Regions from separate parts of the Cytobacillus sp. FSL R7-0696 genome, predicted to be linked through region 2. Evidence: predicted binding sites of a transcription regulator. Region 2 holds the regulator's gene; the other holds the start of a gene.

Region 1 (16,142 bases), 1.7 Mb from region 2:
ATAAGGCATTATTCAATTGTTATACATTATATCAAAATATAATTATTTATGCAAAACTCTATCAAAACCTAAAATATACTTAAATTTATTATTTTTAAGATATAGTAGGATACTATAACCTATACCATTCTTAATAGCGCTTCTCTTCCGATCATCCCTTTTTTAATTCCTAATTCCTCTGCAGCAAAAGTGACTGATTCAAGTGGTGCATCTATTAGTTGTTGAATCGTTTTTACCCCTACGGCTCTACCAGCAATGACATGGCGATCTTTTAATTTTTCATTTAATAACGCAACGTCTAATGCACCACACATGATATATCCATTATCATTTGATACAACTAACAAATTAGTTTTTGGCAGCTCAACGGATACAGTCATAAACGTATGACCATCCAAAATAACAGGCTTTAATTCAACCATGACCGTCCCCCCTTCCCTTTAACAATTTATGTTATAGGTAGAGATTCGGTGTACTCATTAGTTAAAATAAACCGAGTTGTTTTGGAGCTAATCCCTCATATTCAATTCCTAATATTTCTAGAATTTCCTTTGCATTATCCGCTGCGTCACCACCAGAATTATTATTAAATAGTACATAGACGTCCTTCGCCTCTTTTTGTAATTGCTTTAATCGCTCTGCCCACTCCAATAATTCCTTGTGATTATAACGGTATAGATAGCGAACTTCACGCCAATTTGGTTGTTTTTTATTTTGCCATCCATGAACATTACGACCATGCAAGCGGACAAGTACAATTGGATGTCCGCAAGTATGCATTACAATTGGAACAGAGCCCTCCCCTGCTTGTGGTTCATCACAAACGGTATGTATCCATTTCTCTTCCTTGATAAAATTTAAAGTACCTTCTATAAACACAGCTTGATACCAAGACTGATGACGAAATTCAACAGCACATGGTATTTCTCCCATTTGCTGTTTACACCAGCGTAAATATTGAACGTTTTCCTTTTTACAATTAAACCACGGTGGAAATTGAAATAGGACCATCGCTAACTTATTTTCTCTTATATAAGGGGCAAGCGACGCTTTAAAAGCAGCAAACATTTCTTCTTTGGACTCAAAAGGAATCTCTCCCCTTTGATGCCCCGTCATCCCCTGATAAGCTTTCACAACAAATTTAAATGAAGCAGGCGTTTCCCTCACCCACTTTTCCCCGTTCCTTTCTGGCTGTACGGCATAAAAGGAGGCGTCTACCTCAACTGTTGGAAAATGAGCGCCATATTCTAATAGTTTATCTCGGTTAGATACACGCTCCGTATATAGGCTGTCATGATCTCCCCATCCAGTTAAACCAATCCTAATCATTCCATCACCTCATCTACCAATAATCTTCATACTGATTATTTTACCTAAAGGATATAACCATAAACAAGAAACACAATGAAATAAGTGAAAAAGAATCAGTCAAAAACAGAAAAGAAAATTCTTAGAACATTCCATTAGCACTTTACTCATTTTGTGATTGCTCATCGGTATCAAAAAAGGAACCCTTACGCAGTAATAAGGAAAAGCATATAGAAAAAGTACCTTACTGGAGATGGTATAAATCAGATATCCGTTTCTTACTATGAGTTTAAAAGAAATAAAAAATAACCCGAACCATTGTTCAGATTATTTTTTATTAAACAGATTAACTCGCTTTGATTTTGTTCGTTTTCTTCAATAAATAAAGTAAGTATGGTGCACCAATTAAAGAAACAATTATTCCAGCAGGTATTTCTTTAGGAGCTAAAACGACTCTTCCAAGAAAATCAGCTGAAATAAGTAAAATCCCGCCAATTACTATGGTTAATGGCAGTAATTGTAGTAGCTTCGGACCGACCAGTTGTCTAGCAATATGTGGAGCTAGTAAACCGATAAATCCAATTGCTCCAACCACTGATACACTGATGCTTGACAACATAACAGCTAGTATAATCATAAACATACGCATTTTACTAGTTTTCACACCTAAACCAATGGATAGTTCATCACTCAATGATAAGATCTCGAATGTATTGGCCATATAGAGAATAACCGGAAAGAGTAGTAACGATGTTATCATCACAATTACTAGGTCACTCCAGCTTGTCCCATAGGTGCTACCAGCAAGCCATGTTAAAGCTTGTGATGCATGAAGGTTCGCACGTACTAATAAAATCTGTATAATAGCAGAACCTACCGCAGATATAGCAACACCCATTAATAATAGAATCATCGGTTGATAACCGCTCCGCGCACTAATAAACAATACAATTCCCATTGTAACAAGTGCACCAATTAATGCACCAATTGGAATAAGGACAAAGGGGGCTTGAGGAAAAACAATGAGAACCAACATCGCCACTACACTTGCACCTGAAGTCACACCTAAAACAGAAGCGTCAGCAAGTGGGTTACGTAAAACAGTCTGCATCATTAAACCGCTAGCTGCCATCATCATACCAATTCCGAAGCTGACGACCACTCGAGGCAAGCGAAAATCCCAAACGAAGGTATTATACATCAATTCTCTTGGCAATTCTAAAAGACTAGTGAAACTTGTTCCCCCAAACGACAGGCTAAACCCTACTAATCCAAGAACGGCGAGAGATATGAGGAGATAAAATCTTTTAATATGCTTAATTCGCACTTTCCCCTCTAATGCTCCTCCAGCAGTTCTCGTTTTCCTACTTACCTTTAAGGCTAAATAGACTAACCAGGGTGCTCCTATAATGGCCGTCATTGCTCCTACAGGTAATTCGGACATACTAGAAATCATACGAACAAAGATGTCAGCACATATGAGTAAGCCTGCACCGACCACTATATTTCCTATTAGCATGGATCGATGCTTTCTAAAGCCCATTAAACGAACAATATGTGGAGCCATAATACCAACAAAGCCAATGGGGCCTACTACTGTAACAGAGACAGCAGCTAATATAATTGCAATGCCCCAACCTATTAATTTACTTATCATCACATTTTGTCCTAATCCTACAGCTACATCTTCCCCCAACAGTAAAGCGTCAAAACGATGACCTATTATAAAGGCAAAAAGAAGAGTGAAGAGAACCCATGGCAAAGCAAATTGAACGCCACTCCAATCAAGCTGTAACAATGTTCCCGCTCCCCATAAAAACAACCCGGACACTTCATTTTCATATAAAAGCTGCAGGGCACTAGTAAATGAAGAAAACAACATTGTTACTATCAATCCAGTTAATGCGATTCTAATAGGATCCAATGCTCTACCTACTAAAAAACTAACAATTAAAGCGGCTATGATTCCCCCAAGCATCGTCACGAAAAATGGAAAGGCACCATTTATAGAAGGAAAGAAAATGGAAAAAAGAACAACAAAGAAAAATGCTCCTGCATGAATGCCTAGTGTACTTGCACTTGCGAGCGGATTTCTTGTCATTGTTTGTAATAACATCCCTGCTACGGCCAGTGCAGCTCCAACTAAACAACCAATTAAAAACCTCGGCATTCTACTATAAAGGAGAAAATTCAGTTCCTGCTCATTATCCCATACTTCCATCCAAAAGCTGAGTAAGCCTGTTGAAGCTTGTCCTTGGCTCAAGTGAATGAGACCAAGAATAATAAACAAGAGCACACATGCCGCAAATAATAGAAAGGGTTTAACTCTCATAACATTACTTCACTAATGTCTCTTCAACATGATCAACTAAAGTTTCCATTGAAAGAACACTACCAAACGTCCACACACCTGCGCCTACATCGTACATCAAATCATTTTCTACAAAGTATAAAGAATTCCAAGCTTTGTTTCCTTCTAAATTACTAAATAACGGATCATCTTTTTGTACAGTATGAAGAAATATAGCTTCTTCGTACTTAGATACACCCTCTACATTTGTTGTAATAAAACCACTCGGCTGTGGATCTTGATCCTGTATTTTATTCGTCAATCCTATACCTTCAAGTGTATGGCTCACCGTTGAGTTTTCTGTAAATAATCGAAAGGTCGGGGCTTGATTCGCAGAATAAGCTTGTGTAAAAACAAATTCATTTGTCTTTAATTGAGCTGCAGATATATTCTCTTTCGCTTCTGCCATTTTTTCCTCTAAATGAGCAACTGCCTCGTCAGCCTCTTGTTCTTTACCTACTAGCTTACCTGTCTGCTTTAATGTATGTAACATGTAAGCATATAAGTCTTTTTGAGCTTCCTCTGTAGAACTATCAAAAATCACTACAGGAGCTATTTTTTCAAGGTCCGCTTTAAACTGTTCTTGATATTCCATACCAATAATCACATCGGGCTCTAACTTTGCTATTTCTTCAATATTTGGTTCTGTTCTTAAACCAATATCCACAACACTTTCATCTAATTTAGCATCAATTGTTACCCACTTATTAAAACCCTCTACATCAGCTACTGCAGCTGGTTGTACACCAACAGCTAATAACTCTTCAGCAACGCTCCATTCAAGAGCAACTACTTTCTCCTGAACTCCTTCAAAGCTGCGTTCACCTGACGCATCTTCAATGACAATCGTTTGATTACTATTATTATTCTCTTCTCCACTATTACTCTCTTCTTCCTTTTGCATACAACCAGCTAAAACGAGTACAAATAAAAGCATAATAAAATATAATTTTTTCATTAATCAAAGCTCCATTTCCAAAAAAATTAATTATCACAGCAATCTCATTCAAAGTGAAGAAAATTCCGAAATATTAAAAGCTAATCATTTGAGAATTTAATTTGATTTTAACCTTTCAACAATGATAATCATTCTCATTTTAATGTAAAAAATAGCGTTTGGCAATACACTATTTTATTGCTCACACTTCTATTCATTCTTTAATCAAATTCAATGCTCTTATCTTTAATAAAATCGTATATAATCCATATCATATCTTGAATGAACATTTCTTCAATCAAACGACACAAAGAAAACGCCCACCTTAATGAAGGTGGGCGTTCGTTCTTATATTATTTACCCTCAGATGTCCCGTTAAGGTCTACGTCTTCCAGTAATTAATTGGAATACTAAAACGACGAGTGCAATAACTAATAATAGGTGGACAAGTCCTCCTGCGACATCAAAGCTAAATCCCAAAATCCATAAAATAATTAAAATACCGATAATCGTCCAGAGCATTTTACATTGTCCTTTCTGTTGTGTATTTGTTCGATACTCTTACATACCCCAGAAAAAAAACACTTAAACCTCCAGAACATTTTCTCTATGTTTAGAATATATGAGAGGAAGGGAAAATACAGAATAGATATTTCACCTATTAATGGAAGAAGGGATACTATTGGTCACACCTGTCGTTTATGATTTTATTGGCATTGGCTTAGGACCTTTTAATTTAAGTCTTGCAGCTTTAACTGATCGAGTCAAAGAGATAGATGGATTATTTTTTGAACAAGAAGAGGAGTTTGTTTGGCATCCAGGTATGCTTATAGAGGGCACAGATTTACAGACACCCTTTTTAGCTGATTTAGTAACATTTGCCGACCCAACCAGTCCATATACATTTATCAATTATTTACATACTCATGAGCGTTTATATGCGTTCTACTTTTTCAACCAATTCAACATTCCGCGCAAAGAATATAGTGACTATTGTAGTTGGGTAGCCCATCAATTATCACATTGTTATTTCAGCCATCGTGTAACAAATGTGATAGAAACAAAGGATCATCTTTATCAAGTAACTGTAGAGAATCTACTAAAAAAAGAAGTATCCAACTATTTAACAAAAAATCTCATTATCGGAACTGGCAGTATACCAATGGTCCCAAAAGGATTAGATGGAGATTGGCCAAACAATGAAATTAGTCACTCAAGTGAGTATTTGTTTCATGAGAAGCAATTGAAAAGTGGTCATTCAGTCACTGTAATCGGTTCTGGTCAAAGTGCATCTGAGATTTTTTACGACTTATTGTTAGATCAGAAAAACCACGATTATGAACTAACATGGTTTACAAGATCTTCCGGCCTTTTTCAAAAAGAAGATGCCAAATTAGGGAAAGAATTTTTCTCTCCTGAATATATTCATTATTTCCATCAACTTGATTTTGACCATCGTCTAGAAGCATTAGATTCTTTAAATCAACTACGGAATGGCATTGACCCCGAAACTTTAAAGAAAATTTATAACCTGCTTTACCATCGTTCTATTAGTGGGGAAAAACTCAATGTAACTATCCAACCCTTAACAGAAGCGCAGAAAATAGAGAAAATAGAGAAGACGTACCATCTACATTGTCAACAATGGCAGCAGGAGAAAAAATTTATTCATCAAACGGAAAAGGTCGTCTTAGCAACTGGTTATAAACCTGCCCTACCGAATTGGTTATCGCAATTTGCCGATGAAATCATTTGGGAAGACAATAAACGATTCAAAGTAACGGAAAATTATCAAATTGACTTTAAGAAACAGAAAACAAATCATATCTATACCTTAACCAATATCGAGCATTCCCACGGTGCTAGTGCAACAAATCTAGGCCTATCTGTTCTAAGAAATCAAAAAATCATCAATTCAATTGCTGGAAAAGAAATATACCCTGAACCAACAAAAACGGTTTTTCAGCAATTTTCACCGAAACACTAGTCAATGTTGAGACAGTCAAAAAAGAAACCCTGCTGAAAGTTTATTCAGCAGGGTTTCTTTTTTATTTTAGGTTAGCGACAGTGCCACCGTCGACTCTTAAATCAGTACCAGTAATATAGCTTGCTGCATCACTCACTAGAAACGCAACAGCTGAAGCAATTTCAGGTGATTCTCCTTCACGCTGCAAAGGTGTTTTTTCTAGTAACATCTTCATTTGCTCAGATTGACTAGCTTCCTGTCTACCCATTGGTGTATTAATCGTACCTGGAGAAACAGAAACAATTCGCGCCCCTTTCTGTCCCCACCTCCATGCTTGGTCTTCTACAATTAATAAAACACCTAATTTCGAAAAGCTATAGGCAGCACCAGAATTCGTTTGATAGAAAGGCTCCATCTTCTCGTGTAAATCTTCAGCTAACGGTGCCTTTAGTATTTCGCTATACGGCCCTTCTTTTGGCACCATATGCCCACTCATTGAGGAAATACAGACGGCAACTGTCCCTTTTTTTGCGATTTCATAGAAGGCATCTAAAATGATACTTGTTCCTCTTAAATTAACATCAACAATTCTTTTCGCATCAGCCATCGTCGGTGATAATCCAGCTGTATTGATGATGGACTTTACTTCACCTAATGAATCAGCCGTTTGTGCCAATGCTCGAACATTTTCTTGATCTGTTATATCTACTGTTTGATAATGTACTTGAGTGATTCCTTTGTCATTTAACTCTTGCTGGGTCTGTTTTAATCTCTCTTCATTCACATCGGCGAGCAAAAAGATATCTTCCTTGTTTAACGCTTCTGCAATCGCTTTTCCCATGCCACCTGTGCCACCAGTTATCACATGTACATTTGTCACTTATGTTCCCCTCCGTTATACTTCAATTTACTATCACTTATAATTGTAAAAAAACAAGCCAATACAAACAAACGACATTTTCATTCTAAATGTCCAATTTTAGGAGATGAGGAAACAATGCTACAAAATACATCTGCGAAAGCTTATATCATCACAGCACTACTTGAGCTATTACATCAAAAGACATTCTCTTCTATAACAGTAAAAGAGATTGTAAAAAGAGCAGGCATTAGTCGCTCTACCTTCTATGTCTATTACTATGATAAATATGATTTACTTGATCAACTCTCAAAGGACATTATCAACGAATTTTTAGCGTTTTATCCTCAAGCTAAAAAAAGGCACAATCATCATTTAAAGGTAGAGGAAACAACCAAGGATATATGTAATCATGTCTTTTTTTATCAATCTTTCTATAAAGAACAGTTTCAAAATCCACAATTTATTCACCATCTATCACGAGAACTATCTGCTGCATTGATGCATGTATATAACCATAAAAGCTACGCCTCCTTTTCGAGTTATGGGACAGTAGGCTTTCTGGCTGAATGGGTATACGACTCTTTTCAAATGACACCTGAGGAAGCTGCTTTAGAATTAAGAAAGATAGGGACGACAGATTGGTCAGCTTTACATACAGACATGAAAACGGTGAACTTTAAGGAAAATTGATTATTCCATTAAGGACAGCTACAAGTCAATTGAATTCCTCTATGCAATAATATAAAAAAGCAAGGTGAATACTTCCATTAAAGTAACCTTGCTTTTTATGTTCATTTATTTAACAAAAGTTCCTGCATTTAGTCGTCGTTGCATTTCTTTTACTACGAGGGATGGACGACTTAATACACCATCAGCAACCGTCCCCAAATATATTTGTAACGCTCTTACTGTTTGAGGGCCCATAAAACCATCAGGATTTGCACCAATCAGTCGTTGTAATGCTTTTACCATTGGACTTCCTTGTTTTCCACTAGCAAAGTGAATCGTTCCATCATAGAAGGCATTCGTTACACTATTTTTCGGCTGATTACTGATGATACCATCAACAGGAGTACCAAGTGCTTTTTGTAGTGCTCTCGTTGTTGATTTTCCCCATTTTCCGTCCACATTCAGATTCGCTTTCGGGGCTGTTTGCGGCTTCTTCGGCACTCCTTTTTTGATTTTTTCTAATAAAGCAATGTTTTGCGCCGCCGTACCTTGATAATTATTCATCCCATATTGCTTTGCTAATATTGCTCGATTCTTGAAGGATGAGTCTATTCCTTGTGCGTTGAGATAGTCGACAATACTATTTCCATTCTCAACCGGTTTTGGTTTTGGCTGATTAGAACCGGGTGAAGGGGATCCGAAATTTTCCTCTTCCTGCACCCCATCTACTTTATTCAAAAAATCCTCCCATGTAATGCCCTTATAACCCGCGCGCAATTGTGCGGGGCAGTTTTTCCCTGACCAATCGTGATGTTGTTTAATTCTACTCCGATCCAACCCATACTTGTCCATCAACATTTTGACTAATGCTGCACCATTATTGATTGTCTGTTCATAATCTCCATCGGCATTGATGCACATTTCAATATGAATCGACGCCGTATTCCCCGGACCTCGCCCATCTCCTGCTGCCCAGCACATCACATTATCTTCAAATGATTGTATTGCCATGCGATCATCCACCTGGTAGTGCCAACTAGCTTGTCTTGCATTTAAGTTCGACTGTAAATTAGCATGCATCTGTGCATTTGCTCCGATTCCCATATTTCCTGTTTGATGTGGTGTTATATATTGAATTGTGTTCCCTTTACCATAAGAGCGTTGATTAACCACTTCCTGAGATACCAGCTGCTTTATCACATTAACCATATAAAACACTCTCCTTTCTATAATATATAAGTAAAAAGGACTGCCCGTGTGGACAGCCCTTCATAAAAAATACATATAGAAAGCCTATTTTCTCTATAGAATGGAGGAGTGAAAAGATATAATGATCAATTTACTGATCTGAGTATAAAAGACGCATTTGCTACTCTATTGTTTCAACCTTGTTGTTAGTACAAATGCATTTTGCTCCCCAAAATATAGCGTAGCAACCTAAGACATGATTGACATTCAAAATTATGACAATAACGAACGACTTGCTAAGGTTTTTGGGTGGGAAAATTCCTTGCATTCATCTCACTCTGTAGACAATTACAAAAAAGAGCATGACTGATTAAACCATAAATAACCTCTGACTTAACTCAAAAAAAAGAAGAAGACGAACTAAAAAAGTTCGCCTCATATACTAAAATAAACGAGAAAAAATCTATATCTGCCCGAAACCGGCACGAATAATTTTACTCCAAACAAAAAACCCTTATATAATAAGGGTTTTAAGCATTTATCCAATTGAACCTTCCATCTCGAACTTGATTAAAAATGGATTTCTATCCTTTTCATATCCTTTTAAAAATAGGAGTTTACCTGAATAAACAAGTTATACCTTTTAACAGAATTCATACTTTTTCAATTCGAATCGGCACGAAATCGGCACGTTTGAATACTCTTTCTAAAATAAAATAATTAGTTTCTTCTATTATATATTAAATTGCACTGCCAACTTCTTTTAATACCTTAAGCAGCATCGGCATAATTTGTATAAGTACATACCCAAGAGCTCCATTTTGTATTCCAGTCCATGCTCTATCACTTTTCCCTAACATGAAGAAAAAACACGAACCAATTACAACAACCGAAGAAATAGGGAAACTCAATGCAACCATCAAATCAACTAACGGATCTAATGCGTGTGTCAATATCTCAAGTGACTTATCACCAAGATACTCGGTAGCTCCTACTGGTATGGCTTCGGGTGATGCAGCAAACGCTGGTTTTGCCATGATTAAGGGAACGGCAATTGATGTACCTATTCTTCTAACACCTTTCCAGTTTCTCTTTTTCTCTTTATTTTTATAAGAACCAGACATAAATTCGTTAACGGACATCGTTTGAGTTTTCATTTTAAATCCTCCCAGAGATATATTTTATAGTTCATACCTTCGCAAAGCTTTTCTAACCTGTTTCTTCTATATAAAGTAGTTGTCACCCAAACTAATTGAAATTGTGGATTAAATGTAGATAACTTTCTGTATTTTTTTATCTTTTGTACATTCTTTTGCATGGTTTGTTTATTATCGATTTCTACAAAGTGGTGGATTTTATTAAGAATATAAGCTGCATCTGTTATGAGGGAAAGATTATTGAGGGTTATTTTGACTTCATTGCTCCATGTGGTAGGTCTACCGAGTGAAATGTATAGGTCATTACGCATTAAAAAGTGATTAACTTGTGCCGTTTTCTTTCTTACTTTATCAGCTTGAACAAACTCACGACCTGATGTATTTAAATAATAAACTTTCTTTCTATCTTCCGAAAAATGAGATAAGTATTGGTTCATATTTCTTAAAATTTTTTGAGCGTTGCGATCTTTGCCAAGCTTATGCATTCGTTGCAATTGCTCCCGAGTGAGATAATCACATTTCTTCAAGCTTAAAAGTATCTGTTCGATTCGTTGTTGATTCTTCAAATTTAATAACCTCCTTCGCCAGATATGGCGAAACCTGTCTAGTTATCTCATCATTACTGATGAATGGTGTTTGAATGGTATTAGTCTTTACATTTTTATATAGGCCTCTACCTGGTATCATCGGTAATTGTTCCGCACCTGTCTGACCAAGTGCAGTATTCGATGCTGTAGCATCATCTAGTACATAGCAAAGTCGAATAGGTATATTACGTTTTGTTTGTTGTGGAATAGATTGAGCACTAGGATATTGTGTGGCATAAATCAAATAATATCCTGCTCCCCTCCCCTTACGAGCTATACTTGTTATTGCATCCATAGCAACCGGATGATCAGTTAAGTCTGCTGCTTCATCAATAAAGATAAAATGCCTCTCCTTAATGTCTGCCTCTGTTACATCTTCGTATCCTTTATCTACTATAGATTGGTAGTCCTTGGTCATCTGTTCGTCAATGGTTAGCAACATCCGTTTAGCTTCATCTGGATCACGTGCGAAATTATCCGTTTGTTTCAGATTTTTGAATCGTTGAAATGCTGAGCCACCTTTTAAATCAATGAGATGTAAATGTGTGTGTTCTGGTTGTTGTGCTATAAGTGTTGTGACTGCCAACTTTAGAAACACACTCTTCCCATAACCAGTGGCGCCAGCGATGATAAGGTGTTTATCTTTGTCAAAATTGTGATGTATGATTGATGTCCTTGTATGGCCGACTGGTATGGACCAGGTATCTTTCTTTAATAGGCTATCATCCCATATATACTTTTCTGCAAATCCCTGATTGTAAACTTTAATACGTAGCATGCCATCAAATGATATCTCAATTTCTTTTTTCTTTTTTTGTTTTTTACCTAGATTTTTAATCTGTTTAATAATGTCCTTATTGAGCTTGAGGGAAAGCAAATCGGCAAAGGAATAATCAATCGAGTTATCTTTAATATTCAAACCATCCTCTAATACATGCGTCTTATCCATTACATCTTTAGAAGACATTCCAAGTGGCAGTTGATAAATATACTCCATCCCTCCATCAATTTTTCTTTTCTTTTGAAGACGAATTGTTTTCACTTTCCTTTCTTCCCTGATTGAAAGGCCAGCGTTGTTAAATATCCTTTGTATCTTGTCAGCATCATTACTAAGACTGGATTTTTTGAGGTATGAGTAACCTGCTAAACTCCCCATTAAAGTGGTCGATACAATTTCGAAAATCACACCACCATCTCCTTTTGTATTACGTAGTAATAGTTGCAAGATAAACGTCAATTGATAGGACTGCATCAGCCTTTTAGACTTCTATTGTCCCTTAGTTCGTATTAATGTGCGCCAACCGAATTTGAAAACGAATATCTTACCGAATGGTAAAGTGTACGTATATACGAATTTGTCTTATTACAAAAAAATAAACAGGACAAAGATATTTTTTATAGAATTGTTTAAATGGGTGATTAAATGGAGACTAAATTAAGTAAATGGCACAAAAAAACTGGTGTATCTCAAATTCATATTGCTAAAAAAATTGGGATTACTAGTACTGCTTACAGTAAGATCGTAAAGGGAGAAACAACGCCATATGTTCAAAACGCTATTAAAATCGCACGAGCACTCAATACCACAGTTGAAGATTTATGGGGAGAACTTACAGAAGAAAACAAAAATTAAGACCACCTCTTTTATGAGGCGGTCTTAATTACTTTTAATGTTCTCGGTCTTCCATCTTCCCAGCTTACATAACCGTTTTCTCGTAATTTATTTAAAATCCCACTTATGGTGGATGAAGATGCTAGTCCAACCAAAGCACTTAACTCTCTATATGAAGGTGGATAATGATTTGTTGCAACGTATTTTTCTAATGTTTCTAACACTTCTTTTTGTCTAGATGTTAGTTTTCGCATAATTAACCCCTTTTTTTATTTTTGTATTCCTTTAAACATAATTTTACAGGAACATTCGTTCTATTTCAACTTGTTTTCGAACAAATGTTTGTATAAAATTAGTGCATAAGGAGGGATTCTAGATGATACGAGACCGCGGAAAGATGAAGTGGCAAGGATTCTTTATGACCGAACATACTCAATTACTTAAACAGATACCACGTGAATATGAAAAAATGAAGAAGCCAGAATTAGATGAGCAAGAACTTGAGGAAATACAGATAATAACGATGGAATCATTAACCTACACCCTTACAATCAAAATGACCATTTGGGTTGATGGGTTCACAAAAACCTATGAGGGCATAGTCGATAAAATTGATCATATTAATATGTACATTCACTTAGAAACGAACGATTTAAAAATCTTAAAATTTCACATTAATGAAGTGATATCAGTCGAAAGGGTTTAACAACATGACTAGGATTAATGAAGCTGATCGTGATGTGCTAGAGCAAGCTATATACTTACCGATGATTATTATCATCCTTGAAAGAGATTTAAAAATCATTGAGAAGTCCCCGTTTAAGATTATACAGCCTTATATTACTTTGATGGAAAATACAATAAAGAACGTTCAGCGTGACCTGAAGGAGGTTAAAGATAAGATGAGGAAAGGGAATATGAGAGTAAACCAGATTGGACATGACGAATCGTTTACTATGTATGAGTTTCACTATAAAGGATATGATGAGCAGCATAATTATTTTAATCCAAGGATCAGGAATAAATGTGAGGAACTTTTAAACTTTTACCTGAGCAAATAACAGGACTTTTTTACCTATTTTTTGTTAATATAATTGCATATTATAGGAAAGAGGTATGTTTTAATGAAATATGAGACATTGGGATTTATTGATGATGGCGTTACTTATCATATTTATGCAGATGAAAATACAGTTACAGTAACTGCCAAAAAAGGAGAACTAGAAATTAAATGTATAGGAGTTACATTTAAAGAGACTATTGCAGAAGCTAAAAGACTTATTAACAATCAACTTCATTCTAAAATTTAGATCCCTCTCTTTTGAGAAGGGTTATTTTTTTCTTTATATAAATAATACATTATCAATTTGTGGTAAAATAACTATAAATTTCTAATTTTAAGGAGACTTATAGTATGAAAGAGATAATTTATCTAGATACTGAAATAATGAACTCCATTCTATCTCAAATGGATGAAGGAATCATAAACGATTTTACGGCAGAACTACAAAAACAAAAGACAGAAGTTGAGAATACTCATAGTATAACCAAAGATCATACTGACTTAAAAGGAAGCTTATTCTTTGGTATTGCAAGGTTCTTATCCTCAGTCGGAGTTACTGAAGAAGAATTAGCTGGTGCATCATTGTCTATGTTAGAAGGACAAAAGGATGTGTTAAATAAAGCTTTTCATGATCATGCATTAAATATCTTAATACAAAAACTCGAAGAGGAAAAATTACTAAAAGAAATAAATACTCTTACAGATGGAGATATTTTCTTAGGACAATCCGAATACAAACTATTAGACTTTAATTTATTAAAGAAAACTTTGGATGCTAACTTCTTCGAAACTTCTATTATGTTTGAATTTAAGGGATCGGGAATAGAAATGAAAGAAGCGAAAAAACTTGCTACTAAAGCTAAACCCAATGCTGAAGATCGAGAAAAAATAATTATAGCCAAAAAAATGGTTCAAACTTATGAGAATAATAAACCTTTATTTAATTTACTTGAATATATGTCGGAGATAAGTGGGTTTGCCACTGATTTATTAGGGGATCTAGCTGTCTTTAAGGCGAATAACGAAATTGGATTATTAAAAAAGGAATACTTGCGTGAATCTATGGAGTCGTTATCTTTCAGACCAAATAGATATCGCAAAGTAAAGTTTTTGGCAAGAGTTGTAGGAAAGAAAGAGCAAGTTTATGATGGTACAGATAACTCTCAATTCAACGAAGAAAACTTCGATTTTATGCCAAATATGATGCTAGACATAGTTTTAAATGCCTTTGGAATTATCAAAGAGAATAATTTTATCGTAACTCCTATCGCTATTTATTATGAATAAAATAAAACTTCTTTGACTTTTCTTGCATAGCTTTATCAAATTCTTTTGATTTTTCTTTGATAGATGATTGTACGCTATCTGAAAATTCCTTGTTTGACTTCATTTTTTTTTCGTGTTTAACCTTAATTTTATCTATTTTATGATTTGATTCAGAGAATATTTTTTTCACTTTTTTAAACATATTTAACACTCCTTTTTAATATTATCTTATCCAGTTAAAAATTAATCAAACTCTTTTTTATTATAATATGCATGGTTAATAAATATGATAAAGCCCCTCTCTGATTTGGAGAAGGGCTTTAGTTATTACTTTTTAGAAAACTTAGCACTAGTATCAGCACCAACATATATATTGCGTTTACCTCTAGATGTTTTAATAGTGACAACGTTAGCTTGTGGTTTATCAAGAATTTCATAGGTTAATCCTCCAAATGCGGCAGGAGTAAGTGACCAGTCAGAGTTCTTAGTAACTGGAGCTACATTGAGCTTATAAGTTCTCCATGTCTTTGCTGATGCTGGTAGAGTAACATATTCTTTTTTAGCTTTTGGCTTTGGTTTTGGCTTAGTTGCTGGTTTGGTACCGCCTCTCATTAAATTCAAGAGTTTCGTGTTTTGAGCAGCTTTGCCAGAATAATCTTCAATACCGTACTTTGCAGCCAGTTTTTTTCTATTAGCCAAGGAAGAATCCACATTGATGGATTTTAGATAATCTATAATACTTGTGCCTGTGTATTCCTTCGTTGAAGGTTTTTCAACTGGTTTTGGAACAGGCTTAGAAACACTCGGCTTTGAAGGCGTAACCTTTTTGTTCAGCACTGCTTTATAATCAAATACAGGACATTGTTTCCATGAATAACCGCTAAATTCATTATGCCCTTTTACATATTTTATGGTTGGGTATGCCTTTTGTAACGCTTCAACTAAGTTACGTAAACTTTCCTCTTGCTCATTAGTAGGCTTCTCATATCTAAAATCACCAGTTAAACAAATACCGATGGCATAATTGTTATGATCCCCAACATGGTAGGTACGTAATTCGATGTCATTACAAAATTTAATTGTCCCATCAGGCTCAATTACATAACTATAACCAATGCTTGGCCAACCGTGTGTATCTACATGATAACGAGCATAGCTTTCAGCATTAGAACCTGCA
Region 2 (16,142 bases):
GCTTCCATATCGTTAAAATAGGTTTCATATGGCATACCTTTAAACATATGAAAAGCAATATAAGCTGAATCTCTCCCAAAAGATGGACTTAACCAAATATTGTCTCTTTTCACGACGCGACATTCGATTGGAAAATGGACCTTATATTGCTGCTCTTCTATCTTTTTCCTTATTTCATCGAGACAAGCAACCATATGCTCTAATGGAATCGCATACTCCATTTCAACGAACTTTACTTTTCGTGGAGTAGCAAATAAATCATAACTTGGCGCATATTGCTCACTATTACTAATGGCTTTTGCGCTTATACGACTAACTGATTTCGATAGATTTGGCCACTTGCGACATAAGACAGATAGAAAACCAAATATATAATTTTCCATTATCATACTTTCCATCTTACGCCATTTTCTTGTCCTCGGCTTCTTGTCTGTTATATTCATTGTTTTTATTTGCACATGGTTAGAAAAGGGAAATAAGAAGCATTCAAAATGGCGATTGTTATGGATATATAAACTAATATGAGGCTTTAAATCACTATAAGGTATTTTCCTACTTTTATAAACATAGGTCGGCGCTTGAATGACTTTTAATTTCACCTTTACAACGATGCCCAACAACCCTAACGAAACGAGCGAGGCATCGTACAATTGTGAGTTTACTTGACGAGAGATTAGCAGTTCCTCTCCTCCTGCTGTAATCAGCACTAATTCTTCAACTTGTGTAGAAATATTGCCGAATTTCATACCTGTCCCGTGTGTACCAGTTGATATTGCGCCGGCAATACTTTGCGTGTTTATATCACCGAGGTTTTCTTGCGCCCAACCTTTCTCACCTAAGTATTTGCCGATTTCATATAATTTGGTACCACCATATACCTCTACTAAACCTTGGTCCTCATCAAAAGAAATCATACCTGATAAACGGTCTAATGAAACGAACCACTCTTCGGTTTGAATTAGATTTGTGAAAGAATGTCCAGATCCTATCACTCTAATCTTCTTCTCTTCCTTTCTTGCATTATTTACAACTTTTATGACATCCTCTATGCTTTGTGGAAAAAATAGTTGCTCAGCATTAAATTGTACATTTTCTGCCCAGTTACGGATAGATGCGAGCGAAGTTTTTCTCATAGGAAACACATCCCTTCTCCTCTATACGTTTTTACAGTTGATGTGGATTGATTTTCCGAGTAGCAATGAATCTCTGTGAACCTTTCACATACCTCCCCAGCTTTCGCAGCTCTAAAAACAACGGCACTTCCTATGGATAAACGTTCTTTTGAATAAGACAATGGTGTTTGCACCTCGCCAGCACCTTCCATAGATAAAAGTCTCATGCCATGTGGATATACGGGATGTGGCATCTTCGTTTGATCAGTAACACCGGAAGCAATGTAACCTCCTCCGAGACATGTATATATATTCGCTTTCGCTTGACGAACAATAGGTATGGCAAAGAAGAGAGCAGGTTCGTATTTTATCTCTTGATAATAATCAAAAAGAAGTGGTGAATAAAAGCCTGACCCGACAGTAATTTCCGACACTTGTTCGTCTGTCGCCGTATAATGGATACTACCAGTCCCGCCACCATTCACTAAAGCAGGTGTATAACCTTTTTGTTGTAAAGCTGTAATGATTTCTTCCCTCTTCCGTTTTACTTCTCGCTTTGCTTTTTGTTTCATTAAACGAATAATGGTATTTTTCCCATATGAATGCGGGACGTTATCACCAACGCCAGCAATTTGTGCTTCATATCCCATGAGTCCCTTCCAGTGAAGCACATCACTAGCATGAATAGCTTCTACTATAGCTAGGACCTCAGAGGAGCTTCTTAAAGAAGATCGGCGAACACCAAAATGAAATCCAAAAATATTTGTACTCATATCTATATCTATACAAACTGAAAACTGGCCATTTACAGACTTTGCTAGTTTTATTAAATAATCAACATGCGCTAAAGAATCGACCATGACAGTTATTTCTTTCGGGTGCTCTCGAGCAATTAGCTTTAGAGAATTTTCATCCATACTTGGGTATCCAAGCAAAATGTCATTAAAACCATATTTCACTAATACTAAGCTCTCATCAGCAGAATAAGTCATAATACCTTGATAGCATTCATTTGAAGCCAAAATACGCTTGATTACTTCAATGGAACGAATAGACTTTGTTGCTACTCTTATTTTTTTGCCTTTTGCATGCATTGCGATGACCTGGCAGTTTCGATCAAGAGCATCTAAATCTAATAAAAGGGCAGGCTTCAATACATTTTCTATTTTTTCCATATCCATTAAATTCTCACCACCACCATTATTTCGCAAAATATAAGAAGAGCGACTTTCTTGTGGAAAGCCGCTCCTGCTCGTTGTATTAAAAATATTATTTAACACCTGTATTCGCTTTAACAGTTACTTCATTATATTTCTTCTCATCTCGTTTATTTGACACAACTGCACCAATATAAGCTGCTAGAAATCCTGCTGGAACTGATATGATTGCTGGGTTGGTTAATGGGAATATTGGATCACCAACAAGGATTGCTGTTCCTTCAGGGCTCAATACACTTGGACTAATAGCTACTAGAACAAGTGCAGTAACGAGACCGGTAACCATTCCTGAAATGGCACCCGCTGTGTTGAACTTCTTCCAGTAAATTGTATAAATGATAACTGGAAGGTTCGCACTTGCTGCCACACAGAAAGCTAAAGAAACTAAGAAGGCAACATTTAACGTTTGCGCAAATAGGGCTAAAATAATCGAAAGTACAGAAACACCAATGGAGGCATATCTTGCAGCCAGCATTTGCTCTCTCTCAGTTGCTTTACCTTTTTTAATAATTTGCCCATAAATATCATGTGCAAAGGCTGAAGCTCCTGAAAGCACAAGCCCAGCAACGACGGCCAGAATGGTAGCAAAAGCAACGGCAGAAACGAATGACATTAGGAAGTCTCCACCAAGTGCTTCAGCTAATAGAGGTGCTGCCATATTACCAGCTGCATTGGCTGCAACGATATCTTGTGAGCCTACAAACGCTGCAGCTCCAAATCCTAGGAAGATCGTTAAGATATAGAATATTCCTACAATCCAAGTAGCTGTGACAACAGAACTTCTCGCTGTTTTAGCATCTTTTACTGTGAAAAATCTCATCAAAATATGAGGCAGTCCAGCAGTACCTAATACAAGAGCGACCATCATTGACAATGTGTCAACACCGTTCGTATATTTCACACCTGGGTTTAAATATGATTCACCGTGGGATGTTACCGTTTTCATTTGCTCAAACATACCAATAATATTAAAGTTAAACTCTTTTAATACAAGGAATGAAATAATAACTGTTCCTATCATTAATAGTGCTGCTTTAATAATTTGAACCCAACTAGTTGCCGTCATTCCGCCAAATAAAACATAAGTTGTCATCATTACACCTACGATTACAACAGCAATCCAGTAATCAATACCCAACAATAATTGTATAAGTGCACCAGCTCCAACTAATTGAGCAATCATATAGAAAATTACAATCGTTATCGTACTAATTGCCGCTACTCCTCGAACTTTCTTTTCACTAAACCTGGCACTAATCATATCAGCAATTGTATATTTACCCAAATTTCTTAGTGGTTCAGCAACAATATATAATACGACTAAATAGGCTACTAAGTATCCAATAGAATAGAAGAAACCATCAAACCCGAATAATGCAATCGCGCCCGCAATACCTAAAAAGGAAGCGGCTGATAAATAATCTCCAGCAATCGCTAAGCCATTCTGCCAACCGGTTAATCCCCCTCCAGCTGTATAAAACTCACTTGCTGTATTCGTGCGTTTTGCTGCCCAATAAGTGACCACCAATGTCATCGCTACGATTAATACGAATAAAGTTAAGCCAATCCCACTCATAATTAACGTTCTCCTTGTGTTTTATGACTTTCAATGATTTGTTCTGCATCTTTATCAAATTTTGCAGCTTTTTTAACGTAAATCATGCATAAAACCCAAGTCATCACAAATTGTGCAAACGCATACATCCAAGTCCAAGTAATAGAACCAATTGCCGGTTGATTAAGCACATTCGTAAATGAAGTCAGTATCGGTAGCATAAAATAAAAGAGCATGAAAAAAATAATCATTGGTACTAAAAAGGCTTTCTTAGCACTTAATAATCTTTTAAAAGCTGAACTACTTGCCACAACCTCATAATCTACATTCTCTTCCTTTTGGTCATGCGCTTTCGCTAAGTTATCCAATGGATCCCCTCCCATTTTCTGAAATATATGTATATTCTAAAAAATATAATAAATATATGCAATAGTATTTGTACTAAAAGAAAAGATTTATTTTTAGACAAGTTTCGACAATAACAAGAAATTTTAATATAATAGAAAGTAAATTATTTACTATAGTTTGCGAGGGAAATCATGAAGAAAGTACGTCTATTAAAAGACTATCAAAATTTTCAAAAAGGTACTCCTTTTCTCGTCATTACTGAATCTGAATTTATTGGTGTAAAAGAATATGTATTGAGAACATATGATTTACATCATTGATTACTCATCACCGACAAGGAATACGCCACACTGTTTTCACAAATTGGGAAAAACGAACCTCTTCTGTGACGCTTGCTTGTCTGATTGAATAAGAAGCCTTATAATAATGAGAGAATAAGAACGGTAAGGGTGAAAAGAACATGCTCGATGGTTGGTTTATGTGGTTTATACTTTTTTGGGTTGTCATATTAGTAATCCTTATGTCCATTGGTGGTTTCTTTATGTTCCGAAAGTTTTTAAAACGGCTGCCTAAAGCTGACGGTAAATCTGATATGGATTGGGAAGAATATTATGTAAGACAAACACAGCATTTATGGGGACAACAAGAAAAAGAGTTATTGAATGATCTCGTTAGTCCAGTACCAGAACTCTTTCGTGATGTCGCCCGACAAAAGATAGCTGGAAAAATTGGAGAATTAGCTGTAAAGGAAAAAGCAACAAAGATAACAGAAGAAATTCTCATCCGCGGCTACATAATTGCTACTCCAAAAAAAGATCATAAATTTCTAAGAAAAAAATTGGTACAAAAAGAAATCAACATGACACCATATGAACATCTTTTTTAAAACGAAGCAAAAAATTGCACAATAATAAAGAAGCACCTTTAAAAGTTGGACACTCTTAAAGGTGCTTCTTTTCATTATTAAGTAGTTGGCCTCGATCTTACTTGTTTAATATTTACCGCTTTGTCCATTTTGCGAAATTGAACGAACATCGCCATACGCCATGGAACAATCATCGCAAATGCTAATAAGTAAAACATTCCTGCAAGTGCACCTACATCTATAGTCGAACTTAGCATCAGTTTGGCAACGAGGCGAATAATGAGTAAACCTATTAAGATAAATATAAACGCTTTCGATTTCTTTAAATAGATTTCGTCTTCCTTCTTCTCAAATTTAGTCGTTTTGATTAATATTAAGGAAAACAACGCCCCTACTATAGCAGCTTCCAATAATTCAATTGGCGTAACGCGAAAATAGGGAAAAATAAACATTAATGCCCCCGTACTCATAAACACGGGAGGTAAAATTATCTTCTTGATCGTGACTGGATGATTAGCTGCCTTCATTCGGATGAACATAGCTAATACTGCCATAGAAACAGCTCCAATTGATGTCAACAACACCATGTCCATAAAAAACATCCTTTTACAATAAAATCAATGACACTTATTATTATAGCTAATTCCTATTCAATAGTAAATTATATGTATGATATTAAGATAACACTCGTGATACTGCATCTATTACTCTAACTTCATCAAATGGTTTGATGATAAAATCTTTTGCCCCAGCTTCGATCGCTTCTACTACCATTTTTTGTTGACCCATGGCCGAACACATAACAATTCTAGCTGTTGGGTATTCAGCTCTAATTTTTCTCATTGCTTCTAATCCACTCATCTCTGGCATTGTAATATCCATTGTCACAAGATCTGGTGTTAATTCTTCATATAAAGCAATGGCTTGTTTACCATTCTCCGCTTCGCCCACAATATCATGATTGGCTTTTTTTAATATATTTGTTAAAGTCAGCCTCATAAATTTCGCATCATCTACTACTAGTATCTTTGCCACCTATTATTCCTCCTCCAAACACATCCGCTACAACATCTCATATTACAGAACTACTTTGATTTCAAAGTAATATCCTCATTACAATATATCTAATTTTTCTAATAATTTCAATTTAAACCCAACGACAATTTTCGCAAGGATCAAAAAGCGAGTTATCCTCACTTTTTAATCCAATTATCACTGTTAAAAACCAGTAAAACCACCTGTCAACATAGTGAGGAGGGAGATTATATCAGTCATCCAATCAAAAAACAAGACGACACCCATTACTATCATTAAAATCCCACCAATTCTCATAATCTTTACATTATGTTTTTTAATCCATTTCATTTTACCGATAAAGAAAGACAATATTAAAAATGGCACAGCAAAGCCAATAATATAGGCAATCATATAAAATAAACCAGATCCGGGATTTGTCGCTGAAAGTAAAATAACTGAAGCTAAAATAGGTCCAGAGCAAGGTGTCCAACCAGCAGCAAAGGCTAAACCTATTAAAACTGAACCGAAGTAACCAGTCGGTCGATTTTTAAAATCAAATCTCCTTTCTTTCATTAAGAATGCTGGCTTAAGTAAACCTAAGATCACTAGACCAAATATAACGATAAAAATGGCTCCAATTTGACGGATGAGATCAGCATATTCATAAAAAAAGTTACCTATATAAGAAGAACCAAAGCCGATGGCAATAAACACTATTGAAAATCCTAATAAAAAGCATAGCGTATGTATCAAACTACGTTTTTGTAGCAGTGCATTCTCCGTTTTTAATTCACCTACGCTCATTCCAGTGATATACGATAAAAATGCCGGATATAATGGTAAGCAGCATGGCGAGATGAAACTCAAAAAACCTGCACCAAGAGCAATAATAAAATTCACATCAGTCATACCAACACCTCCATACCTTCCCCTTTTTCCTTCCCCATTCTATCAAAACATTATGAGAAAAGAAATTAATCTTTTTGAATAATTTGTGTCTAACATTTAACACACATGGTAAACACCAGTTTTATTTCGACATTGTATCAATTTCGTTGAATCATTTAGTGATATGTATAATGAATGTAAAAAGTTTTACATAAGTTTCTTTTGAATTAATTACCATAATTCGCTATAATTAATAAAAGTATATTTGGGACAAAATAGAAACTACTTCATGGTTAGACAAAATCGCAGAGGAGTTTTAGGTGCGTGAACAAACAAGACTTACTATTATTAATTGAACAAAAAAGACGAGAACTGATTCAAACTGCTATGAGAAACGGCCTCAACTCTACTTCTGCCATAAAATATAGTCAGGAGTTAGATTCTCTATTAAATGAATATAATCGTCTTTACGAGAGCAGACTCACATTAAATAGACAAGCATAAAAGGCTAACACTTGAATTCATCAAGTGACTTGATATCAAAGAATTCAACAATATGATACCGACTAAAGAAATAGACCAAAGCTAAAGTTTAGCTTTGGTCTATTTCTTAGTTGCAATGAAGAACCGAAAAATAAAGTTTGCTCTGTTTCTATCTATATGCAATTGAACCTAGTAACTTTATCTAACTATAGTTCGTAAGTTATTTTCCAGGTTGTTGCTTATTCATCGCATTCATCATTTGGTTAATTTTCTTTTGAGACGGCTTCATTCCCATTTGCATCATCATCATTTTAAGCATTTGTTCATTAATTGGTGGATTTTTCTTTAGGTAGCTCATCATATATTTACGAGCGATGAAAAATCCTAGTGCTACACCAGCAAGTAATGCTAATATACCAACTAGAATATATGTCCACATACTACTTCCTCCTTCATGTTGTCTATCATACAGTGTACTAGACCAAAGGTTATTATACAATATTTGCTGATGATTTTCTCTAATTTAGACAAACTTTCTTTCTTTTATTGGCTTTAACCAGCCAAATCGATTATGAAAAAGGTCGATTGCTAAATAAGAACTTTCTTCTTTTCGTAGGACTTCAAAGAACACCGTCTCTGCATCATAGTTTCCTTGAGCCTCTAAACTAAGAAAACGATCATAGATCATCAACTTAGCTTGACTATTCTTCTCTTTAATATAAAATGCATTGCTCTTATAAGAAACTTTTTTCTCTGCATATAATTCTCTATATAGATCATTATTTACTTTATCTTTTGGAATATTCTTGGTGATAAAGGCAATTTGTTTTCCCAAAATAAATTGGATCGTTCCAGTCGCTTGTTCATATTCCTTGAACAGCTGATAAAACATTTGCTCTCTACCAAAATAATGAGACGCAAAAGGTTCATCTATTAAATATAGCTGATACGTTCTCATAGAATTACTCCTTTTTTAGACAAGTCTTTTTCTTATTATAAAATTTTATTTCAGTATTTTCTGTCTCTTTTTGTTATAAATTTCTACTTTTTTTGTCGAAAAAAAACGAAGAGGGAAATTCCCTCTTCGCTCATGCTTATAAACTTTTTAATTTGCTTACGATATTCTCTACAGTAAACCCATACTCTTTTATTAGAATATCTCCTGGTGCAGAAGCACCGAATTGATCAATTCCTAAAACGTCGCCTTCTAGACCGACGTATTTATGCCAGCCAAATGATGCTGCCATTTCAATGGCTAAACGTTTGGTTACATTTTTAGGTAATACAGATTCTTTATATTCATTTGATTGAGCATCAAATCGTTTCCAATCCGGCATACTGATTACTGCCACATCAAAGCCCTCTTCTTTTAAAGCAGCTTTAGCCTTTACCGCTAATTCTACCTCTGACCCTGTCGCTAAAAGAAGCGCATCTGGTTGATCTTTTTCTGCTTTTGCAATCACATAAGCACCTTTTTGAACTCCTTCAGGGGCTAACTCTGCTGAGTTTGGTAGGGTAGCAATATTTTGCCTAGTTAACACAAGTGCTGTTGGTTGATCTTTTGACTCAATCGCTAGCTTCCAAGCAGCTGAAGTCTCATTTCCATCAGCTGGGCGAATTACTGCTAAATTTGGCATGGCACGAAGCGCTGCCAATTGTTCAACTGGTTCATGTGTAGGCCCATCTTCACCTACAGCAATACTATCATGTGTAAGAACATAAGTAACAGGTAGCTTCATTAATGCGGCAAGTCGAATAGCTGGTCTTAAGTAGTCAGAGAATACAAAGAATGTCCCTCCAAAAACATTTAGGCCACCGTGTAAAGCCATACCATTTAAAGCGGCACCCATAGCAAATTCTCGTACGCCAAACCAAATATTTTTACCAGCATAATTAGTTGCTGAGAAGTCTTCTGCATCTTTAATCATCGTCTTATTCGAACCTGCTAAGTCAGCTGAACCACCAAAGAAAGATGGTAAGTTCTTCGCAATACTATTGAGAGCTTCCCCTGAAGACGCTCTAGTGGCTAAGCTTTTGCCTTCTTCATATACGGGAATATCTTTATCCCAACCATTTGGTAATTCACCTTTGATTGCACCTTCTAGCTGTTCTGCTAATTCCGGATGATTTTTTTTGTAAGCAGCAAAAAGATCTTTCCATTCACTATCTGCTTTTTCACCGTTAATAGCTACATTTTGTTTGAAGTGTGCATATACTTCTTCAGGTACATGAAAATCTTCTTCAAATGTCCACTCATAAGCATCTTTTGTTAATTTTAATTCAGCTGAGCCTAGTGGCGATCCATGAGAAGCAGATGAGCCTGCCTTATTCGGGGATCCATAACCAATTACTGTTTTAACTTCTATTAACGTCGGTTGTGTAGTATTTTGACGAGCGCTGTCAATTGCCTGGGCAATTTCATCGAGATTATTTCCATCTTCTACTCGAAGATAATGCCAGCCATAACTTTTAAAACGATCGGCTACACTTTCAGAAAATGATTGATCTAAATCTCCGTCTAATGAGATGTCATTAGAATCATACATTACGATCAGCTTTCCTAATTGAAGGTGACCAGCAAGAGAAGCTGCTTCTGCAGACACTCCCTCCATTAAGTCTCCATCTCCGCATATACTATATGTATAGTGGTCTACTACATTGTAGCCATCTTTATTATATTCAGCTGATAGGTGGCTTTCTGCCATTGCCATCCCTACTGCCATGGCAATTCCTTGTCCTAATGGACCTGTTGTCGCATCTACACCTGGTGTATGGCCATATTCAGGATGTCCTGGTGTTTTACTACCCCACTGACGAAATTCTTTAATATCATCTAAAGAAAGACCATATCCCGATAAATGAAGGAGACTATACAAAAGCATAGACCCATGACCTGCAGATAACACAAAGCGATCACGATTAAACCAATCAGGATTTTTGGGATTATGATTCATAAACTTTGTCCATAAGGTATATGCCATTGGCGCAGCTCCCATTGGCATTCCTGGATGACCAGAGTTTGCCTTCTCGACTGCATCGATAGACAATGTTCTTATGGCACTAATTGATAAAGCATCTGTTTTGTTGAACATGAACGACATCCTTTCAATATATATCCTACAAATTAAATATAATAGACTTTCACCTTCAGTTACAACCAGAAAGGTAAAAAATTATATAATTGTCATATAAACAATAACAAAGGAAACTGTTCGTGACAGTTTCCTTTTAAAAATTTATAAACACAATCTTAGTGAAGTGGTTTATTTTGTTCACGTTTTAACTTATCTGGTGTAACATCATTACCTTCAGGGTCAATAACAGTAACACCTTTTAATGTATTTAACATAGAAGCTCTAAACTTCTCTAAATATTCTTTTCTTAATTTAGATTGTTCCTTTGCCTCTGATTCTGATAAACCTTCTGTTTTCGCTTTCTTAGCAAGCGAATTAATTCTCGCCAATTTTTCTTTTGAAATCATTATGTTACACTCCTTCCCATCCAAAAAGTCTTCATTCCATATGGAGAAGATACTTAATAGCCATATTACTAAATATGAATGGATTTTACAAGAAAGCAGTTTTACACTCATGCTTTTCACTATCATTTCAGAGGACAATAAGTTGGTATCGTATTGCTTTATTATTAGGTATGGCAATGTAGCAGTGTTCTCAACTTAAAAATGTGAGAATTATTTAATGTAGGGTGCGTATGTAAATAAGGGGAATAAGGGAATAATACTTTCACTAACGTTAAATGAAAAAACATGGATGAATCCTCGGCAAACAAATAACCATTCACAATTCACATGTCTGAACTCATGAACGATTGAAGGATCTTTCAGTATGCTTTTATCTTGGAATCAGTACCAGAATTTCTTAGTCTTTAAGTTAAATTACAACTAATCAACTTAACTTATTAGGCCTATATCATGATGATTCATTATCCACCTGCTCTATATCAGCTATATATTCATTATATCTACGGTTTACTGTCGCTTTAGATATTTTATAACCAAAGCCTCTTAACGTTGCAGCAATTTCTGCAAAAGTAAGGTTATTTTGTCTCAATTTTACTATTTCTTCTATTGGTACCTCTATTCGTTCTCTTCCGTTTATATTTCCTTGGTTTTTTAAATTCTTTTCAGGTCGAAAGCCTTTTTGAACAGCTTTTTGCATCCCTCTTTTTATTTTTACATTATGTAGTTTTCTTTGATACTCTTCAACCATGCTAACAATTTGTAATACCATAGAATCAGAATCTGAAAGTTGCAATTCTCCATTATGGGCAATAGTATAAATTTTCCCATTTTCCTTAAGTATACAATGTAAGATGGCAATTTTAGCATTTCCTCTTCCAATCCTGGTTTCATCTTGAATAAGAACAGCCTCTGCTTGATTTTGTTTAAGTAACTCCAATAATTGCAACAAACCAATTCTTTCTAAATCATAACCACTTGCTTTCTCACGTATGACTTCAACCACATTCATATCCTTCATTCTCGCTAAATGTAAAAGTTCTTCCTCTTGTCTAGCAAGAGACGTTTCCTGGGTATCTTTCGTCGTACTCACTCTGCAATATATAATTACATTCATTCTCTTTCATTCCTTTAGTCTTCTAATATCACACTAGCTAAATTTGTTTCAGATATTATTTCACCATCTGTAATGGGAAGATACACCTTATCACCAGGATGTATTTTACCTAAATGTATATGATTAAATTCTTCTACCCAAGCAACAAAGTCTTTAGAAGACATATGATGGGCATCTTTAAATTCCTCCGCCATTTTCCATAAAGAATCTCCTTGTTTTACTTCAACTTTTACATATTCCACCTGATTTGCATTACCAGTGTTCAAAAATAATAAGAAAGCCATACCGAAACTAAAAGCGATAAGAATAATAGCATAACTATAAGAATTCCACAATTGTTTTATCATTAATTGCCACCCCTGAATAGAATATATGTTCGATTTGATAATTTTAGTATAATGCGAACATTTGTTTCTGTCAATAAGAAAATTCGAACTTATGTTTGTATCTATTTACTACTGATGGTATAATAATCTTAATGAAATTGACGAAGGTGCGTGATAGCGTGAAATTATCTAAGAGGCAGCAAGATATATTGAATTTTATAAAAGATGAAGTAAAACAAAAAGGTTATCCACCTTCCGTTAGGGAAATAGGTGAAGCTGTTGGACTTGCTTCAAGTTCAACCGTACATGGCCATCTAGCCAGACTAGAGAGTAAAGGACTTATTCGTCGAGATCCGACAAAACCCCGTGCCATTGAAGTATTAAATTTAGAAGAAAGCAACCCAATTCCTAAAGTGCAAACGGTGAATGTTCCTATTATCGGTAAGGTTACTGCTGGTCACCCCATTACTGCGATTGAGAATGTTGAGGAATATTTTCCTTTACCTGAAAGAATGGCTCCGAGTGATGAAAATATCTTCATGCTTGAAATTATGGGAGAAAGTATGATTGAAGCTGGCATATTAGATGGTGATTATGTCATAGTCAAGCAGCAACAAACAGCAAATAATGGAGAAATCGTGGTTGCTATGACAGAAGATGATGAGGCCACCGTTAAGCGATTCTTTAAAGAGAAGAACTTTATCCGCTTGCAACCAGAAAACCCTACCATGGAGCCGATTATCCTGCACAATGTATCTATTTTAGGCAAAGTAATTGGTGTTTATCGCCAAATACACTAAAAAAAGAGTGTCATTATTGACACTCCTTTTTAATAGTTGCAATTATCTTTATATGTTACTCATACAATTATAAAATTTGAAAAATTCAGTAAAATAGAATCATTACATGGAGACAAAAATATATTATAATGAAATTTACACCAAGAATCAACCTAAGGTCGCAAAAAAATCTCGGCTTTAGGAGTGTGAAGGAAAAATGTTAATGAACATTCTCTTCGCTGCGTTGATTGGTGGAATTGTCGGTGTTGCAGGACATTTGCAGAGATTAGGCAAACTAGTCAAGCCACGGATGACAAAAAAATTCATTTATTTAGGGTTCTTAGAAGACATCTTACTAGGAGGACTGGCGTCCGTATTTGTCATTGTGACAACAACACCGGATTCCCCCACTGCTGTTTTCATCATCTCTCTCGTATCTGGTATGGGAGGTGAGGGTATCTTAAAATTATTAGATACCCTAAAAGTAAAAGATCAAGAATAAAATTTTATTCCGTTCTTATGAACGGTTTTTTGTTGTATATAACAAGATTTAATTATATCTAGACAACTAACTTCCCGCTTAAACAGTCTGTTTCACCTTTATGGAAGGGATATAACACATTACCATTTTGTTTAACGTTGAGTAGCTTCTTAAATTGTCATATGTATGTCTTACACAGCACATAGAACCACTCTCCTGAAGTACGGTTCATCAATTCAATACGAAATATTGTTTTTAAACATGATGTTTTATGGGTAAATAAAAAATAAAGCATTTTTCATGAAAAACAGATGGCTAACTGGATTAAATGCTAATTATTCAATTGATTGGTAACTAAAACAAAATACTATTTCTTATTGATTTCGATTATCCGCATCAATACTTATAAATTTTCTTCCTAATCTTAATAAATCTGTAGACAAACTCATATAAGGAGTTTGTCTACAGTCTGAAGCTGCCGCTAAAACTGCATTTGAATATGCCTTTTAGTATCAGCAATAGTTATTTTCCCATATATTAGCTTCCATTAAAACAAAGTAAAAGCACTTTCAACTTACGGGTTTCCTAAGTTCCTTATACTTCAACTGCAACGATATCATCACAACAGATCGTAGTAATTCGTACACGAGCTTTCTTGTCACAACAACAATGATCGTGACGATCATCGTGACGATCACAGTCTGCTTTAGCTAGGAAGACTAAATTACCGCGAATATCGATAAACTCCCCGAACACATGGCCGCCACCTTTAAGAAATACTCTCACATCCTCACCACGGGAAATGTTCTTAAAGAACTCATCACAGCCACAATCCTTATTGTCATCTTTGCTGTAATTACCACAACCATGATTGTTGTTGTCATATCCATATGAGTCTGAATATCTTGGTCTTCTTCCAAAAAAACAATTATTATATCCCATATCTCTTCCTCCTTTCTATCATTATGTTAATACTATATGTCGAGGGTCTTGGAGATGTACGGGCTATATCCCCCTGTTAAAAGACCATTTTATTTTCTCTGTGAACCTTCTTTTTGTTTGTCAAACCTAACTATAAAATAAAGAAGCAGCCGTTATGGCTGCTTTGGACTCGATTTTTGGTATCTATTAAATAGATACCAAGTTGAATGTTAATACTAAACAGTTATAGCCCTTGCATCCGCTAAGACACAATAAAGAAACTCCTAACTATCGTGTTTCAACTGCAACGATATTATCGCAACAGATCGTAGTGATTCTTACACGATTTTTCTTGTCGCAACAATCGTCGTGACGATCATCGTGACGATCACAGTTAGCTTTTGCTAAGAAAACTAAATTACCGCGAACATCAACGAATTCTCCTGTCACATGGTCGCCACCTTTAAGAAATACTCTCACATCCTCACCACGGGAGATATTCTTAAAGAACTCATCACAACCACAATCCTTGTTGTCGTTTTTACTGTAATTACCACAACCGTGATTGTTGTTGTCATATGAGTCTGAATATCTTGAGCCTCTTCCATAGAAATTATTATTACATCCCATTTTTCTTCCTCCTTTCTATGATTATGTTAATACTATATGTGGATGGTCTTAGAGTTGTACGGGCTATATCCCCCTGTTGAAAGACCATTTTATTTTCTCTGTGGACCATCTTTTTGTTTTTCAAACCTATAAAAAAGCAGCCATTATGGCTGCTTTTAACTGAGACCCTTTTTAGTTTCTATTAATTAGTTGAATGATGATACGAAGCAATTATAACCCTTGCATTAACTTCTTTTAGACTCATAAAAAGGACTCTTACTATCGAGTTTCAACTGCAATGATATCATCACAACAGATCGTAGTAATTCTTACACGATCTTTTTTGTCGCAACAATCTTTGTGACGATCATCATGACGATCATCGTGACGATTACAGTTAGCTTTTGCTAGGAAAACTAAATTTCCACGAACATCGATAAACTCTCCGAACACATGGCCGCCACCTTTAAGGAATACTTTCACATCCTCACCACGGGAAATGTTCCTAAAGAACTCATCACATCCACAATCGTTATGATCATATCCGTATGAGTCTGAATAGTTTTGATTATTATATCCCATATTCTCATCCTCCTTTCTCTGATTATGTTAATACTATATGTGGAAGATGAAGAGTTGTACGGGCTATATTACCTTGTTAAAAGACCATTTTATATTTGATATGACATCTTCTTAAGTTTTATAAAAAATCAGATGTTAAGGCTACTTCTATAAATTAAATGTAAAGAGGTTCATAATAAACGCCTCAAGGATGATCCTCACCGCTTTACTTTCTTCTATTTTTAAATACAAAAAGACTGTAGGTACCTCGATTACACCGAGTTTACCTACAGTCTGAAAAAACCACTTTGGTATTATCTATTAATACATTTGTAAATATTGCTCGCGTTCCCATGGGTGAACTTGCGTACGGAACATATCCCAC

The links. Region 2 encodes LexA, which represses DNA repair genes until DNA is damaged. Its sites were predicted from a motif close to CGAACATATGTTCG; they were not measured.
Region 1: a site for LexA is predicted at 12,968-12,981, ahead of MKX29_RS13550 (YolD-like family protein). Genes of this name have one in related genera too.

The regions. Positions count from the first base shown of each region.
Region 1 covers NZ_JBBOWA010000001.1:2,605,325-2,621,466, reverse strand. The annotation lists gene MKX29_RS13620 (YunC family protein) at 120-422, opposite strand; gene MKX29_RS13615 (DUF72 domain-containing protein) at 484-1,329, opposite strand; gene MKX29_RS13610 (iron ABC transporter permease) at 1,655-3,640, opposite strand; gene MKX29_RS13605 (ABC transporter substrate-binding protein) at 3,645-4,616, opposite strand; gene MKX29_RS13600 (lmo0937 family membrane protein) at 4,971-5,117, opposite strand; gene MKX29_RS13595 (lysine N(6)-hydroxylase/L-ornithine N(5)-oxygenase family protein) at 5,278-6,582, shown strand; gene MKX29_RS13590 (SDR family oxidoreductase) at 6,644-7,441, opposite strand; gene MKX29_RS13585 (TetR/AcrR family transcriptional regulator) at 7,559-8,113, shown strand; gene MKX29_RS13580 (N-acetylmuramoyl-L-alanine amidase) at 8,219-9,301, opposite strand; gene MKX29_RS13575 (hypothetical protein) at 10,021-10,437, opposite strand; gene MKX29_RS13570 (replication-relaxation family protein) at 10,434-11,003, opposite strand; gene MKX29_RS13565 (FtsK/SpoIIIE domain-containing protein) at 10,951-12,276, opposite strand; gene MKX29_RS13560 (helix-turn-helix transcriptional regulator) at 12,448-12,657, shown strand; gene MKX29_RS13555 (LexA family protein) at 12,669-12,890, opposite strand; gene MKX29_RS13550 (YolD-like family protein) at 13,013-13,342, shown strand; gene MKX29_RS13545 (hypothetical protein) at 13,347-13,697, shown strand; gene MKX29_RS13540 (hypothetical protein) at 13,761-13,946, shown strand; gene MKX29_RS13535 (DUF6414 family protein) at 14,051-14,986, shown strand; gene MKX29_RS13530 (hypothetical protein) at 14,970-15,167, opposite strand; gene MKX29_RS13525 (N-acetylmuramoyl-L-alanine amidase) at 15,293-16,142, opposite strand, start outside.
Region 2 covers NZ_JBBOWA010000001.1:4,327,373-4,343,514, forward strand. The annotation lists gene MKX29_RS22040 (D-arabinono-1,4-lactone oxidase) at 1-1,133, opposite strand, end outside; gene MKX29_RS22045 (alanine racemase) at 1,130-2,293, opposite strand; gene MKX29_RS22050 (solute symporter family protein) at 2,382-3,905, opposite strand; gene MKX29_RS22055 (DUF485 domain-containing protein) at 3,908-4,252, opposite strand; gene MKX29_RS22060 (hypothetical protein) at 4,424-4,552, shown strand; gene MKX29_RS22065 (DUF2621 domain-containing protein) at 4,693-5,118, shown strand; gene MKX29_RS22070 (CcdC family protein) at 5,196-5,690, opposite strand; gene MKX29_RS22075 (response regulator) at 5,773-6,132, opposite strand; gene MKX29_RS22080 (cytochrome c biogenesis CcdA family protein) at 6,316-7,023, opposite strand; gene MKX29_RS22085 (aspartyl-phosphate phosphatase Spo0E family protein) at 7,327-7,506, shown strand; gene MKX29_RS22090 (YneF family protein) at 7,706-7,924, opposite strand; gene sirA (sporulation inhibitor of replication protein SirA) at 8,009-8,443, opposite strand; gene tkt (transketolase) at 8,580-10,577, opposite strand; gene MKX29_RS22105 (DUF896 domain-containing protein) at 10,736-10,966, opposite strand; gene MKX29_RS22110 (YneB family resolvase-like protein) at 11,415-12,080, opposite strand; gene yneA (cell division suppressor protein YneA) at 12,095-12,427, opposite strand; gene lexA (transcriptional repressor LexA) at 12,559-13,206, shown strand; gene MKX29_RS22125 (DUF4257 domain-containing protein) at 13,403-13,687, shown strand; gene MKX29_RS22130 (hypothetical protein) at 14,261-14,608, opposite strand; gene MKX29_RS22135 (hypothetical protein) at 14,876-15,217, opposite strand; gene MKX29_RS22140 (hypothetical protein) at 15,476-15,778, opposite strand; gene glnA (type I glutamate--ammonia ligase) at 16,079-16,142, opposite strand, start outside.